Regions from separate parts of the Kitasatospora sp. NPDC059599 genome, predicted to be linked through region 1. Evidence: riboswitches for the same ligand, from Rfam matches in the RefSeq annotation. Region 1 holds a riboswitch; the other holds the start of a gene.
What was found. Region 1 has a riboswitch for cyclic di-AMP ahead of ACFV04_RS20895 (NlpC/P60 family protein). Riboswitches for the same ligand answer to the same signal wherever they lie in the genome.
Positions count from the first base shown of each region.

Region 1 (7,417 bases):
CGCCGCAACGCGGCCACCATGTACGACGCGGCGCTGTGCGCGCTGCTGATCTTCGTGGTGACCAGCCGGGTGATCAGCCCGCAGTACCTGGTCTGGCTGGTCGGCGTCGCGGCGGTCTGCCTGACCGTGCGCGGCACCAGCCAGCGGCCGGTGGCGCTGCTGATCCTGATCGCCTGCCCGCTGACGCTGGTCGAGTTCCCGACGATGTTCACCCAGGTCCTGGCCAGCGACCCGCTCGCGATCACCGTGCTGGCCCTGCGCAACCTGCTGCTGGTGGCCGCCGCCGTGCTCTCCTGCGTCCGGCTGTGGCGCTCCACCCGCGGCGAGGCACCGCTGCCGCCGACGGTGGTGCTGGACCGGGACCCGGCCGCGCTGCCGGCCACGGGCTACCCGGTGCGCCCGGGCATCGCGTACGAGCAGGACCTGCTGGACGGCATCGACCACCCGGGCGCGCCGGCCGAACAGCGGCGCTGAACCGGCCACACCGGACCACGCCGGACCGGGCCCGAGCAGGAGGGCCGGACTCCGGCCGTCGGTTCCGGCCGTCGGTTCCGGTCGTCGGTTCTGGCCGTCGGCCTCAGTCCTTCAGCGCCGCCACCTCGGCCTGCCAGAGCCTGGTGAACTCACCGAGGCCGACGCCCAGTTCGGCGCGCAGCAGCCGGTCCGTCCGGCGCTCGCGATCCTCGTCCGTCCCGTCGGCCGCGCCGACCGCCCGGTAGAAGGCGACCAGCCGCTGCGGCCCGTAGCGGCGGGCGATCAGCTCGCAGGCCAGCCAGGACTGCTCGTAGGCCTGGGCGATGCCGGCGGCCCCGGCGGCGAAGTCCCGGTCCTCGGGCAGGTCGGCGGGCAGCCGCCCGGCGGCGACGTCCCGGGCCAGCTCGGGGGCGATCTGCTGCGGGCTGCGGCCGGAGTCGCGGTAGGCGGTCCAGTCGGCGACGCCCTCGGAGAGCCACAGCGGCGTCCAGGCCCGGGTGTCGGACCTGGTCGCGACGTGGGTGGCCTCGTGCGTGATGACCACCTGCCGGCCGAAGTCGCTGAGGCGCCCGTACGCCTCGGGGTTGACCAGCACCCGGTCCGCCGGGGTGTGCCGGGGCGCGCCGGGGGCGGCCACGGTGACCGCCGCCATGCCCGCCCAGCCCGCCGGGTCGACCTCCAACAGTCGCGCGAACTGCTCCTCGGTGGCGGGCAGTTCGAGCAGCAGCCGACCGGCCCACGCCCCGCCCCAGACCTCCTCGACGGCCGGTACCGCCCGGTCCCCCACCGCGACCAGTCCGGCCGGGTCGGGTCCGTCGGCCGACCCGAGCACCAGACAGTGCGCGCCCGGCGCCGACCGTCCGGGGCCGAAGTCCCAGAGCGCCGGCGGCCCGCTCGCACTCTCCTCGCGCTCGACCCGCCAGCCGTCCTGGGCCCCGGTCAGCGCGATCCGGCGCGGGTACACCACGGGGTCGTCGTCGTACCCGGCGATCCGCACCACCAGGTCGGCCGCGGCGGTCAGCCGGTCCGGCCCGCCGCCCGCGGCGAGCACCAGGTTGCGGTACGCCGCCCCGACCACCGGAAGCCCCGAACGGGCCGGCAGCGAGCGTGCCCGCTCCGCCAGCACCGCGGCCACCTCGGCGCGCCGATCGGCCGCCTGCCGGGCCGGTGCCGCCGCCGGGGCGACCGGCGGCAGCGACAGCTGGGCCAGCCCGCCGGCCGCGAGCAGCAGCGCACCCCGCCGCGACAGCGCGCGACGGGGCCGGTCTATCGGATGCGGCCCGTGGGGGCCGCACGTCGAGGCGCTCAGAGCCGGACCACCCCCGAGACCGGCATGGCGTTGACGCTCTCGTAGCGGACCTTGGCGCCCGGGTAGGGGGCGTGCACGATCACGCCGCCGCCGGCGTACATGCCGACGTGGTGCATGTCCCGGTAGAAGATCACCAGGTCTCCCGGTCGCGCTTCGGAGAGGTTGATCCGCCGGCCGGCGTACGCCTGGGCCTGCGAAGTGCGCGGCAGGGTCACTCCTGCCTGCCGCCAGCTGTAGTACATCAGACCGGAGCAGTCGAACGCGCGGGGCCCGGTGGCTCCGTAGACGTACGGAGCCCCGACCATCCGCACCGCGGCGGCCAGCGCGGCCGCCCCGCGCTCGGAGGCGGCCGGGGCGGAGCCGAGGTCCAGCCGGTCGGTGCCGCGGGTGGCGCGCTGTTCGGCGTCCCGGGCGTCCTGGGCGGTCATCCTGGCCCGTTCGCCGGCGCCCAGGCCGTTGAGCAGCTTCTGCGCTGCGGCGAGCCGCTGCTGGATCTGCTGCTTGCCGTCGGCGAGCGAGCGGCGGGCCTCGTCCAGTTCGGCGAGCTTGCCGGTCGCCTCGACGCGCCGCTGGTCGAGCCGGCGCTCGCGGGCGACCAGCTCGTGCAGCGTCTCCTGCTGCCGCTGCGCCTCCTGGCCCATGGTCCGGGCCCGGGCCAGGTACCCCTCCGGGTCGGAGGACAGCATCAGCTGGGCGGCCTGGGCCATCCCTCCGCCGCGGTACTGCGCCCCGGCCACGGTCGCCAGACTGCCGCGCAGCTCGTTGAGCTGGTCCTGGGCGACGGCGATCTCGCCCTGGAGGATCGTGGTCTCGCCCTGGAGGCGCCGTTGGGCCTCCAGGGCCGCGTTGTACTTCTCGGACGCCTGCTCGGCCTCCTCGTAGAGCTGCTCGACCTGCGCCTTGACCTCCTTGCGGTCGGTCGGGTCCGGGCTGCCGGGGGCGGCCTGGGCGCTGCCTCCGGTCGCGACGCCGAGCGCGGTGGTGGCGGCCGCCGTCAGCACCAGCGCGCGGGCGAGCAGTTGGGAACGGCGGTGCACGGGCATGGCGGCAACGGCTCCAATCCGGCGGCGCGGCCCCGCCGCCGCCCCACTGCGGGCGGCCGTCGAGCGGGAGTCCGGTGGCAGACGTTAGCGAGTCCGGGCAAGCGAGTCCAAACCCCTCCGGACCCGAATATTTGACTCCTAATCGGACATCAGCCCGAGCAGCCGGAAAAGCCGCAGGCCCGGCCTTCCGTGGTGGAAGACCGGGCCCGGAGGCGCCGAGCGGGGATCAGACCCGCACGATGCTGCTCAGCGGCATGTTGGTGACGGCCTCGTAGCGGACCGACGCACCCGGCTTGGGAGCGTGCAGCACCTGGCCGTTGCCGGCGTAGATGCCGACGTGGTGGGCGTCCCCGAAGAAGATCAGGAGGTCGCCGGGCTGGGCCTGGGACAGGTCGGTGCCGATCCGGGTGCCGGCGTGCGCCTGCTCCTGCGAGGTGCGCGGCAGCGAGACGCCGACCTGGTTGAACGCCCAGACCATCAGGCCGGAGCAGTCGAAGGAGCTCGGGCCGGTGGCGCCCCACACGTACGGGCTGCCGACCTTGGAGGCCGCGGCGGAGAGCGCGGCGGCACCGCGCGAGCTGCCGGGGGCCGGGAGCGCGCCGGCCGGCGTGGACGAGGGCGCCGACAGGTTGGTGCGGCTGTTGTCGCGCGAGGCGCGGTCGGCGGCCTGCTGCTGGGCCTTCGCGGCGTCGGCCTGGGCCTTGGCGTCGGCGGCGGCCTTCTCCTCGGCCGCGCGCAGCGCCTGGCGCTCCTGCTCGGTCAGGGTGTTGAGCAGGTCCTGGGCGGCCTTCAGCTTGTTCTGGACCTCGTCCTTGGAGGCCTTCAGCTGCTGGGTGGTCGACTCCAGCTCGGCGAGCTTGCCCTGGGCCTCGGCGCGGCCCTGGTCGAGCTTGCGCTGCTGCTCCTGGAGCTGCTTCAGCTGGTTCTTCTGGGTGTCGCCGGCCTGGTTCAGCGTGCCGGCCTGGGTGAGGAAGTTGTCCGGGCTGGACGAGAACATCAGCTGGACGGTCGGGGATATGCCGCCGTTGCGGTACTGCTCCCCGGCGATCTGGGCGAGGCCGCCCTGCAGGTCGGTCACCTGCTCCTGCTGGCGGGCCACCTGGTCCTGAAGACCGGAGACCTGCTTCTCCAGCGTCTGCTGCTTCTCCTGGGCGGCGTTGTACTGCTCGGTCGCCACCTCGGCCTGCACGTTGAGCTGGTCGACCTGCTCCTTGACCTGGTCCTTGGTCGGCTGCGGGTCGGCGTGCGCGCCGGACTGCGCGGAGAGGGCGACGGCTGCGGCGGCGACACCGGTCAGGATCGAGACACGGGCGCGGCCTGCTGGCTTGGGACGACGATGGGACGCCACGAAGGCGGGCTCCTTCTTCCTACGTCCGCCTACCGGGTGAGCTGACGGGTTCGGGCCGGAAGCATGCCCTACGACGCCTCACGGCCGTTCCACCGGCCGACCTGGCGCCGATTCACCCCGGAGGAACGTGGTTCCCCGGCTCCGCTGCGCAGCGCCCCCGCTTGCTGGGCTCCCCTGTCGGGCAGTCGCTTCGACCTGCCCCGCTGCCTCGCGAACTCGACGGTGACCACCGCCGCCACCCTGGCTGGGTGATCGACACTGCGGTGCTCTGGGGCATGACCCTAGTAACTGAACCGTGATCGGTTCAAATCCTTGTCAGAAAAAAGACGGAAGATTACCCAAGTTCCTTTGTGAAAATGACCGATGGTGACCATTGCCGTACGCAAGGCTGATCAGGTCTCACCCGTTGGTCGCAAAACGCTCGAAAACCTGAACACCACCCCCGACGGGGGTGGTGCGGATCACAGGGGCCGGTCGAACCTCTCCGGCGTGTCGGGCCGTCAGACCCGGCGGATCGTGTTGATCGGCATCGCGTCGGCCTTCATCACCTTCACCACGTCACCGGTGTGCGGCGCGTGGACCACCATGCCGTTGCCGATGTACATCCCGACGTGGTGCATGTCGCCGCCGTAGATGACCAGGTCGCCGGGCTGCGCCGCGGCCAGCCCGGGCACCGCGGTGCCGTAGTGGCCCTGCTCCTGCGAGGTGCGCGGCAGCGAGACGCCCGCCTGGCCGTACGCCCAGAGCATCAGCCCGGAGCAGTCGAAGGTGCTCGGCCCGGTGGCGCCCCAGACGTACGGGGAACCCTGCTTGCTCATCGCCTTGGCCACGGCCACGGCCGCGTAGCCGCTGGCCGGCGGCAGGTTGCTCAGGTCGACCCGGTCGCTGCCGCGCGAGGCCCGGTCGTCCTGCGCCTGCTGGGCCTTCAGCGCGGCGCGGTCGGCGGCGCTGAGCGAGTTCAGCAGGTCCTGGGCGGCCTGCAGCTTGGTGTTGACGTCCGCCTTGGCCTGGTTCAGGTCCTTGGTGGTGGTGTCGAGGGAGGCCAGCACGGCGGCGGCCTCGGACTTCTCCTGGTCCAGCCGGCGCTGCTGGTCCAGCAGCCCCTTGAGCGCCTCGGCCTGGCTGGCGCTGGCCTGCTGGACGGTGGAGGCCTTCTGGAGGTAGCCGGACGGGTCGGAGGAGAGCATCAACTGGACGGAGGGGTCGATGCCGTTGGTGCGGTACTGCTCGCCCGCGACCTCGGCCAGCCCGCCCTGCAGCTGGGTCATCTGCTCCTGGCCGCGGGCCACCTGGTCCTGCAGCTGGTCGGCCTGCTTGCGCAGCTGGTCGGACCGCTCCTTGGCGCCGTTGAACTTCTCCGCCGCCTGCTCCTGCTCCTCCTGGAGCTGGTCGATCTGCGCCTTGACGTCCGTCTTGTTCGGCTGCGGCGCGGCGTGGGCGGCCACCTGGGCCGAGAGGGCGACCGCGGTCGCAGCGGCAGCGGTGAGCACGGAGACCCGCGCGCGGCTCGGCTGCTTGGGACGGCGGTGGGAGGCCAAGGGACCGGCTCCTTCTTCCAACGGACTCACCCGATTGGATGAGATTCCGGAAAATAGGTTTGACGGCAGACCCTAGTGCGGATCTACCGGTTTTGCCACTCCCCCGAAGGCGTGAACTCCGTTTCCCACACCGACTTCACCGGACCCGCACACCACTGCGAAACCGGCGCTGAGCAGGCGTCATCCCGCCCGGCCCGGTTCAGGGCCGGGCCAGCCGGTTCAGCAGCAGCACCGACGCCACCGGGCGCGCGCCCGCCTTCCGCACGCCCTCCGCGACCTCCCGGTCGGCGGACACCACCACCACCGGACGGCCCTGCGGCTCCGCCCGCACCAGGCGGCGGATCAGCTCGTCCGCGGTCTCCCCCGTCCGGCTGAACCGCACCCGGACCCCGCGCGGCGGCGCCATCATCACCGGAACGTCCAGGTCCTGCCCGTCGAACACGCAGGTGACCTCCGCCTGCGTGCGCTGCGCCAGCATCGCCAGCCCGCCCAGCAGCCGGATCCGCTGCTGCTCCAGCGGCAGCGTCGGATAACCGGTCTTGGTCACGTTGTAGCCGTCCACCACCAGGTGCACCTGCGGGATCGCCAACAGCTGGTCCAGCAGCGCCGGGTCGTCCTCGGCCAGCCCCCGCCGGGCCACGTCGTGCGGGGAGGCCGCCCCCGGCACCACCGCCTCCACCAGGTCCGCCGGGCGGATCTGGGAGACCGGCAGCGCCAGCTCCCGCTGCAGCCCCTGGGCCGACTGCAGCATCGTGTCCAGCAGCAGCCGCAGCCTCATGTCCTCGACGCTGCGCCCCTCGCGGGCGGACCGGCGGCCCTGCTCGGCGGCGGTCTCCAGCTCGGAGACCCGGTGCTTGAGCCGCCGCGCCTCGGTCTCGGCGGCGCTGCGCTCGGCCGCGCCCTGGGCCTTCAGGGCCTCCAGCTCCCCGGCCACCCGGCGCGTCTCCGCCTGCGCCCGGCGGGTGTCGCTCTCCAGCGACCGCACCTTCTTGCGCAGCGACTCGGCCTCCCGCCGGACGCCCTCGGACTCCGCGCGCTGACGCTCCAGGTCCGCCCGCGCGGCGGCCCGCACCTCGGCCAGCTCCGCCTGCAGCTTCTCCACCAGCCGGGACGCCTCGGCGGCCGCGTCCTCGGCGCCGGCCCGCTCGGCCTCCTCGCCGACCTCGGCGACCAGCCGGCTCCAGCCCGCCGAACGCACCAGGTAGGCGGCGGCCGCGACGTCCATCGGATCGGCGGCGCCCGGGACGCTGCCCGACTCCAGCGCCCGCACCAGGTCCGGCTGCCCCAGCCGCAGCCGTTCCGCTATCCGCACCCGGAAGGCCGGCTCCGCCTCCAGCGCGGCCGCCAGCGCCGTGGCCGCGTACTTGGCCCGCCGCGCCGGGGTGAACTTCACGTACTGACGCAGGCTCTGCGGGAGCTCACCCGGCGGCAGGCCGCCCAGCGCGTCCGAGGCCAACCCGACCACGCGACGGCGCACCCCCTCGGGCAGCGGCCGGTCCAGCTTCTCGACGGCGCGCTCCGCGGCGGGGCCGGAGAACCCGGGGAGTTCCGAGGGGGTCGGGGAGCCGGCCGCGTCGGAGGCACCGGACGAGGCGCCCTCCGCCGCGAAGCCCTCCGCACCGCCGTGCCCGGACCCGCCGACCCCTGGCTCACCGGCTGCGGGCACGGCGCTCTCCGCCGCTCCCGTCCCGGCGTCCGGCGTCTG
Region 1 is NZ_JBHWCL010000057.1:9,928-17,344, reverse strand. Features, by position in the region: gene ACFV04_RS20910 (glycosyltransferase 87 family protein) at 1-474, shown strand, start outside; gene ACFV04_RS20905 (hypothetical protein) at 578-1,600, opposite strand; gene ACFV04_RS20900 (NlpC/P60 family protein) at 1,780-2,826, opposite strand; gene ACFV04_RS20895 (NlpC/P60 family protein) at 3,053-4,174, opposite strand; cyclic di-AMP (ydaO/yuaA leader) riboswitch at 4,185-4,338, opposite strand; gene ACFV04_RS20890 (NlpC/P60 family protein) at 4,675-5,712, opposite strand; gene ACFV04_RS20885 (NYN domain-containing protein) at 5,912-7,213, opposite strand.

Region 2 (7,417 bases), on a different contig from region 1:
GCCCGTCCGGTCGAGTTCGGCGGCGAGGTCCTCGGCGATGCCGACGTGCTGGTCGGCGATCAGCATTCCGGCGGCGCCGGCCGCGGCGAACCGGCGGGCGAGGTCGGCGCCCGACCCGCCGTCGAGTACCGCGATGACGACGACTGACCCGCTGACCCGCATGGCCTGCTCCTCCCTGTGGGCGACACCGCACCGGCGCCCACGCGTACTGCGGAGGATCGTAGGCAGTTCCTGACCCTCCGCAACAGGGATTACCCCTCAGGTGACCAGGCTCACGCCCGCCGTCCGGCCAAGAGCTTTCCAAGAGCTGTCCACGGACCGTCCACGGGTCGTCCACGGAGCGTTGGCGCGCCCGTCGCACGCCGTTGTCGGGGGAGTCGCGCGCCGTCGGCGGAAGGGGGCGCGCACCCACCGGATACGGTCGTCCCATGCCAGCTCAGCCCGACTCCGCCCGGTCCGCCGCAGTGCCGTCCGACGACCCCGCCCGGCCCGCGGGAGCGCGGCCCGACGCCGCCGCTCCGCAGCTGTTCACCTGGGAGTTCGCCGCCGACCCGTACCCCGCCTACGCGTGGCTGCGCGAGCACGCCCCGGTGCACCGCACGACGCTGCCGAGCGGTGTCGAGGCCTGGCTGGTGACGAGGTACGCGGACGCCCGGCAGGCGCTCGCGGACGGCCGGTTGTCGAAGAACCCGGCGCACCACAGCGAGCAGGCGCACCGCACCGGCCGGGTGGGCATCCCGGGGGAGCGGCAGGCGGACCTGATGACGCACCTGCTGAACATCGACCCGCCGGACCACACCCGGCTGCGCCGACTGGTGTCGAAGGCGTTCACCCCGCGCCGGGTGGCCGAGTTCGAGCCGCGGGTGCAGCAGCTCACCGACCGGCTGATCGACGGCTTCGCGCAGCGCGGTTCGGCGGACCTGATCCACGAGTTCGCCTTCCCGCTCCCCATCTACGCGATCTGCGACATGCTGGGCGTGCCGGCCGAGGACCAGGACGACTTCCGCGACTGGGCGGGGATGATGATCCGGCACGGGGGTGGTCAACGCGGCGGCGTGGGCCGGGCGGTGAAGCGGATGCGGGCGTACCTGCTGGAGCTGATCCACCGCAAGCGGGCGGACCTCGGGGACGACCTGATCTCGGGCCTGATCCGGGCGAGCGACCACGGTGAGCACCTGACCGAGAACGAGGCCGCGGCGATGGCCTTCATCCTCCTCTTCGCGGGCTTCGAGACGACCGTGAACCTCATCGGCAACGGGACGTACGCGCTGCTGCGCAACCCGGAGCAGCGCCGGTCGCTGCAGGAGTCGGTGGCGCGCGGGGAGAGCGCGCTGCTGGAGACGGGGATCGAGGAACTCCTGCGCTACGACGGGCCGGTGGAGCTGGCGACCTGGCGGTTCGCGACGCGGCCGCTGACCATCGGCGGGGTGGACATCCCGGTGGGTGATCCGGTGCTGGTGGTGCTGGCCGCCGCGGACCGCGATCCGGCCCGGTTCTCGGACGAGAACACCCTGGACCTGGCCCGGAAGGACAATCCCCACCTGGGGTTCGGGCACGGCATCCACTACTGCATCGGCGCTCCGCTGGCCCGTCTGGAGGGGCGTGCCGCGCTGGCGACGCTGCTTTCCCGGCTGCCGGATCTGCAACTCGCGGAAAGTCCGGAGAATCTGCGGTGGCGCGGTGGCCTGATCATGCGTGGTCTGCGGGAACTCCCGGTCGAATTCAGTCCGGAGAGCCGCTCCCCGCACACGCCTCCGCACTCCCCTTACGCGCCTCCGACAAACTGACACAAGGTGACGAAACGGCGGGCGATGCACTGACGGGGCGTCGCCCGACGGCCTTCCGGCGGGGTGTGAACGGCCATCAAACCAGACATGGCGGCGCCGTTGGTAGGCGATCGGACACGTGCCGTAATTTCTGTGTGATATCGGTGATATGAGCTTGTGATCGGTCTGAGGATCTGTCTAGTCTCCCTGGAGTTCGCAGCTGCGGACCTCGTGCGCGGAACGCCGAATCCTGCCCGCCGCGCCACGGGAAACCGACCAGACCCTGGGCAGGGGCGGGGGAACCAGGTTTGTTGCCGTCCCCACGGCTTGGGGTGAAGCCGCCCGCGCGGAATCGTCCGCGCACGGCGGCCGGGCCACCTCCCGGTCCGAACCCGACAGCTCACCTCGCAGGCGTGCGGAGAGGGACCTCCTCATGCTGTTCGTTGGATCCGGCCGCCACCGTCGTCGCACTCAGACCGAGAAGGCCATCGCCGTCGCCGGTGTGGCCGGCGTCGGACTCGCGATGCCGCTCCTCACCGCCACCGGCGCCTCCGCCGCCCCCGCCTCCACCTGGGACTCCGTCGCCCAGTGCGAGAGCGGCGGCAACTGGAGCATCAACACCGGCAACGGCTTCTACGGCGGCCTGCAGTTCACCTCCAGCACGTGGAAGGCGTACGGCGGCACCGCCTACGCGCCGCAGGCCAACCAGGCCAGCAAGGGGCAGCAGATCTCGGTCGCCGAGAAGGTGCTCGCCGCGCAGGGCCCGGGCGCCTGGCCGGTCTGCTCCGTCAAGGCCGGTCTGAGCAAGGGCGGCGCCCCGGCGTCCGTCGACACCTCCTCGGACGCCAAGCCGCAGTCCGCCCCGCAGCAGCAGACGCCCAAGCGCCAGGCCCAGAAGCCGGTCGAGAAGCCGGTGCAGACGCCCGCGCAGAAGCCGGTCGAGAAGCCCGCGCAGAAGCAGGCCCCGAAGCACGCCGCGCCCGACCGGGCCGAGAAGCCCGTCGACCAGTCGGCGCAGCAGTACGCCCCCAAGCACGCGGCCCCGCGCGCCGCCCAGCCGGCCCCGGCCGCGCAGACCGGCCACGACTACACCGTCCGCTCCGGTGACACCCTGTCGTCGATCGCCACCGCCCAGGGCGTGTCCGGTGGCTGGCACGCGCTCTACGACGGCAACCGCGGCACGGTCGGCGGCGACCCGGACCTGATCATGCCCGGCCAGGTGCTGCACCTCGGCTGAGTCCGTCCGCACCGGCACCGGCCCGGTGCCGGGGTGCGAAGAGGGGGGTCGGCGCCGCCGGCCCCCTTCGTCCGCATTCGCCCGGTCCGGTGGGACAAGCTGGGACAAGCAGGTGAACTACCGGTGGGTAGTGGGGCCACACGCTGAGACGGGACCGAGGCCGACGTGGTCCCGGGAGCCCGGGCGGTTAGGCTCTGGTCCGTAACGACTCCGCAATCGTCCCGCTGACAGCGCCACCGTCAGCCGGACCCTGCTTCCGCAAGGAGATGCCTCGTGCCGTCCATCGATGTCGTCGTAGCCCGTGAGATCCTCGACTCCCGCGGCAACCCCACGGTCGAGGTCGAGGTCGGCCTCGACGACGGCAGCACGGGTCGTGCCGCTGTCCCCTCGGGTGCCTCCACCGGCGCCTTCGAGGCGCTGGAGCTGCGCGACGGTGACAAGAACCGCTACTTCGGCAAGGGCGTGGAGAAGGCTGTCCTCGCCGTCATCGAGCAGATCGGCCCGGAGCTGGTCGGCTACGACGCCACCGAGCAGCGCCTGATCGACCAGGCCATGCTGGACCTGGACGCCACCCCGGACAAGTCCTCGCTCGGCGCGAACGCCATCCTGGGCGTTTCGCTGGCCGTGGCGCACGCCGCCTCCGAGGCCAGCGACCTGCCGCTGTTCCGCTACCTGGGCGGCCCGAACGCGCACGTCCTGCCGGTCCCGATGATGAACATCCTCAACGGCGGCTCGCACGCGGACTCCAACGTCGACATCCAGGAGTTCATGATCGCCCCGATCGGCGCGGAGTCCTTCTCCGAGGCCGTCCGCTGGGGCGTCGAGGTCTACCACACCCTCAAGGGCGTGCTGAAGGAGCGCGGCCTGTCCACCGGCCTCGGCGACGAGGGCGGCTTCGCGCCGAACCTGGACAGCAACCGCGAGGCCCTGGACCTGATCACCGAGGCCATCCAGAAGGCCGGCTACGTGCCCGGCCGCGACATCGCGCTGGCCCTGGACGTCGCCGCCTCCGAGTTCTACAAGGACGGCGCCTACCAGTTCGAGGGCAAGGCCCTGTCGGCCGCCGAACTCATCGAGTACTACGCCGAGCTGGTCGCCGCCTACCCGCTGGTCTCGATCGAGGACCCGCTGGACGAGTCGGACTGGGACGGCTGGAAGGCCATGACCGTCAAGCTGGGCGACAAGGTCCAGCTGGTCGGCGACGACCTGTTCGTCACCAACCCGGCCCGCCTGGCCAAGGGCATCGAGACCGGCACCGCCAACGCGCTGCTGGTGAAGGTGAACCAGATCGGTTCGCTGACCGAGACCCTGGACGCCGTCGAGCTGGCCCAGCGCAACGGCTACCGCTGCATGATGTCGCACCGCTCCGGCGAGACCGAGGACGTCACCATCGCCGACCTGGCCGTCGCCACCAACTGCGGCCAGATCAAGACCGGTGCCCCGGCCCGCTCCGAGCGCGTCGCCAAGTACAACCAGCTGCTGCGCATCGAGGAGATCCTCGACGACGCCGCCGAGTACGCCGGCCGCGGTGCCTTCCCGCGCTTCAAGCACGAGGGCTGAGCACCCGCCCCAGCGCACGCCTGACCGGTGCCCCGCCGTTCACCCCGTAGGGTGGACGGCGGGGCACCGTCGCGACCAGGAGGGGATACGGGAGATGGCAGGATGGAGGATCCCGGGCTTGGCGGCCCGGCCTCGGTTCACGAGCCGGGCGACCGTCCTCGTCCTGGTGCTCTGCTCGCTGGTGGCGATCCTCGCCTACCCGACGCGGCAGTTCATCTCCCAGCGCGCCGAGATCTCCGCCCAGCGGGCGAAGGCCGACCACGCGCGCCAGCAGGTCGAGCAGCTGCGCCGGGACAAGGCCCGCTGGCAGGACCCGGAGTACGTCAAGGCGCAGGCGCGAGCCCGGCTGCACTACGCGGTGCCGGGGGAGACCCCGTACATCGCGGTCGACCCGGCCGGCCAGACCTCCGCCAAGCCCTCCTCCTCCGCCGGCGCCCCGGCCACCGGCCCGGCAGCCGGTCAGGCGAACGCCGCCAAGCCCTGGTACGCCAGCATCTGGGACTCGGTCGACGCCGCCGACACCGCCGCGTCGGCCCCCTCCACCCCCCTTCCGCTCCCGCCGTCCTCCGTTGGAGACACCTCCCCCCATGACCACTGAGAACCACCCCACCGTCTCCGACGCCGACGTCGCGGCGATCGCCGCCCAGCTCGGCCGGGTGCCGCGCGGCCTGCGCGGCGTGGCGCACCGCTGCCCCTGCGGGAACCCGGACGTCGTGGAGACGGCGCCCCGGCTGCCGGACGGCACGCCGTTCCCGACGCTGTACTACCTGACCTGCCCCAAGGCCGCCTCGCTGATCGGCACCCTGGAAGCGGACGGCGTGATGAAGGACCAGACCGCCCGGCTCGCCGAGGATCCGGAGCTGGCCGCGGCCTACCAGGCGGCGCACGAGGACTACATCGCCCGGCGCGACGCGATCGAGGTGCTGGAGGGCTTCCCGAGCGCCGGCGGCATGCCGGACCGGGTGAAGTGCCTGCACGTGCTGGTCGGCCACTCGCTGGCGGCCGGAGAGGGCGTCAACCCGCTCGGCGACGAGGCGATCGGCATGCTGGAGGACTGGTGGGCCAAGGGCCCGTGCGTCTCCCCGGCCGAGGTGCAGGCCGCCGGTGAGCGGGTCGGCCGCAACCGCGCCAAGGACCAGGACCACGAGGCGGTGATCGCCGCCAAGCAGCAGAAGACCGCCGAGCGCGCCGCCAGGAAGCGCGCCGCGGAGGACGCCGGGCAGGACGCGACGGCCGCGGACGCCGACGGGCAGCAGGAGTCGCGGTGACCATGACCCGGGTGGCCGCGATCGACTGCGGCACCAACTCGATCCGGCTGCTGGTCGCCGACCTGGACCCGGAGACCGGGGAGATCACCGACCTCGACCGCCGGATGATCGTCAACCGGCTGGGCCAGGGCGTGGACCGGACCGGCCGGCTGCACCCGGACGCGCTGGCCCGCACCTTCGCGGCCTGCCGGGAGTACCAGGAGATCATCTCCGGCTTCGGCGTCGGCCCGGAGCGGGTCCGCTTCGTCGCCACCAGCGCCTCCCGGGACGCGGAGAACAGCGACGAGTACGTCAAGGGCGTGCGCGACGTCCTGGGCGTCGAGCCCGAGGTGGTGAGCGGCGAGGAGGAGGCGCGACTGTCCTTCCTGGGCGCCACCAAGGAGTTGACCGGCGGCCGGTTCCCGGCCCCGTACCTGGTCTTCGACCTCGGCGGCGGTTCGACCGAGTTCGTGCTCGGCACGGACGACGTGCAGGCGGCCCGCTCGGTGGACATCGGCTGCGTGCGGCTCACCGAGCGGCACTTCGACGGCGCCGAGCTGCCCTCCGAGGAGCAGATCGCGCTGGCGCGGGCGCACGTGCGGGCCGAGCTGGACAAGGCCGAGGAGGTCGTCCCGCTGACCGGCGCGGCCACCCTGGTGGGCCTGGCCGGGACGGTCACCACGGTGTCCGCGATCGCCCAGGGGCTGCCGGGCTACGACTCGGAGGCGATCCACCACTCGCGGGTCAGCCGGGAGCGCGTCGCCGGGATCGCGCGCGAGCTGCTGGCCGCGACCCACGCCGAGCGCGCGGCCATCCCGTCGATGCACCCGGGCCGGGTGGACGTGATCGCGGCCGGGGCGCTGGAACTGCTGGAGATCATGGAGCGGACCGGTGCCGCCGAGGTGGTCGTGAGCGAGCACGACATCCTGGACGGCATCGCCTGGGGTATCGCCTCCTGACCCGCCGCGGGTCTTACCCGACCGGCCCCGGCGCCCCTTCCGGGGAGCCGGGGCCGGGGCGCGCCCGGGTGCGTGCGAGAAAGTTCGTGAATTTCTTCACATGGCGATAGGGTCATTCGTCACACCTGCTCGCCCGCTACGTCCGAATTGTGGGACCGAAGGCTTCCCGGTCGCCGGGCCCGCTGGATCGCAGGTCAGGGCTCGCCCGAGGTTTGAAAATCGAAATCACGCGCGGGAACCCGGGCACTGTGCGGATCGTTGCTGCTCAGCAGGGTAGTGCTCCGGCGCACGTTCACCGGGGGGTGCGGAGGGGTGTGAGCACCCGCGCCGGGGCCGGTTTTGCGGCCGCGCAGTGTAGCACGGGGTGTCCATGAGCTTGTGACCGGGCTCACGAAGGCTGCTCCGGACGGTGCTGGATACTTTCGGATATGAGCACCACGGAGCGTCCTCGCATCCTCATTGTCGGCGGTGGTTACGTCGGCCTGTATGCCGCGATGCGCATCCTCAAGAAGATGCGCTACGGCGAAGCGACCGTCACGGTCGTGGACCCGCGGTCGTACATGACGTACCTGCCCTTCCTCCCCGAGGCGGCCGGCGGCAACGTCGCGCCCCGCAACCTCGTCGCGCCGCTGCGCAGCGCCCTCAAGC
Region 2 is NZ_JBHWCL010000131.1:16,946-24,362, forward strand. Features, by position in the region: gene ACFV04_RS33460 (SDR family NAD(P)-dependent oxidoreductase) at 1-162, opposite strand, end outside; gene ACFV04_RS33465 (cytochrome P450) at 429-1,787, shown strand; cyclic di-AMP (ydaO/yuaA leader) riboswitch at 2,031-2,194, shown strand; gene ACFV04_RS33470 (transglycosylase family protein) at 2,200-3,003, shown strand; gene eno (phosphopyruvate hydratase) at 3,277-4,563, shown strand; gene ACFV04_RS33480 (septum formation initiator family protein) at 4,682-5,161, shown strand; gene ACFV04_RS33485 (DUF501 domain-containing protein) at 5,133-5,831, shown strand; gene ACFV04_RS33490 (Ppx/GppA phosphatase family protein) at 5,834-6,769, shown strand; gene ACFV04_RS33495 (NAD(P)/FAD-dependent oxidoreductase) at 7,198-7,417, shown strand, end outside.
Region 2: linked by a shared signal. The riboswitch ahead of ACFV04_RS33470 (transglycosylase family protein) and the one ahead of ACFV04_RS20895 (NlpC/P60 family protein) in region 1 are both predicted to bind cyclic di-AMP.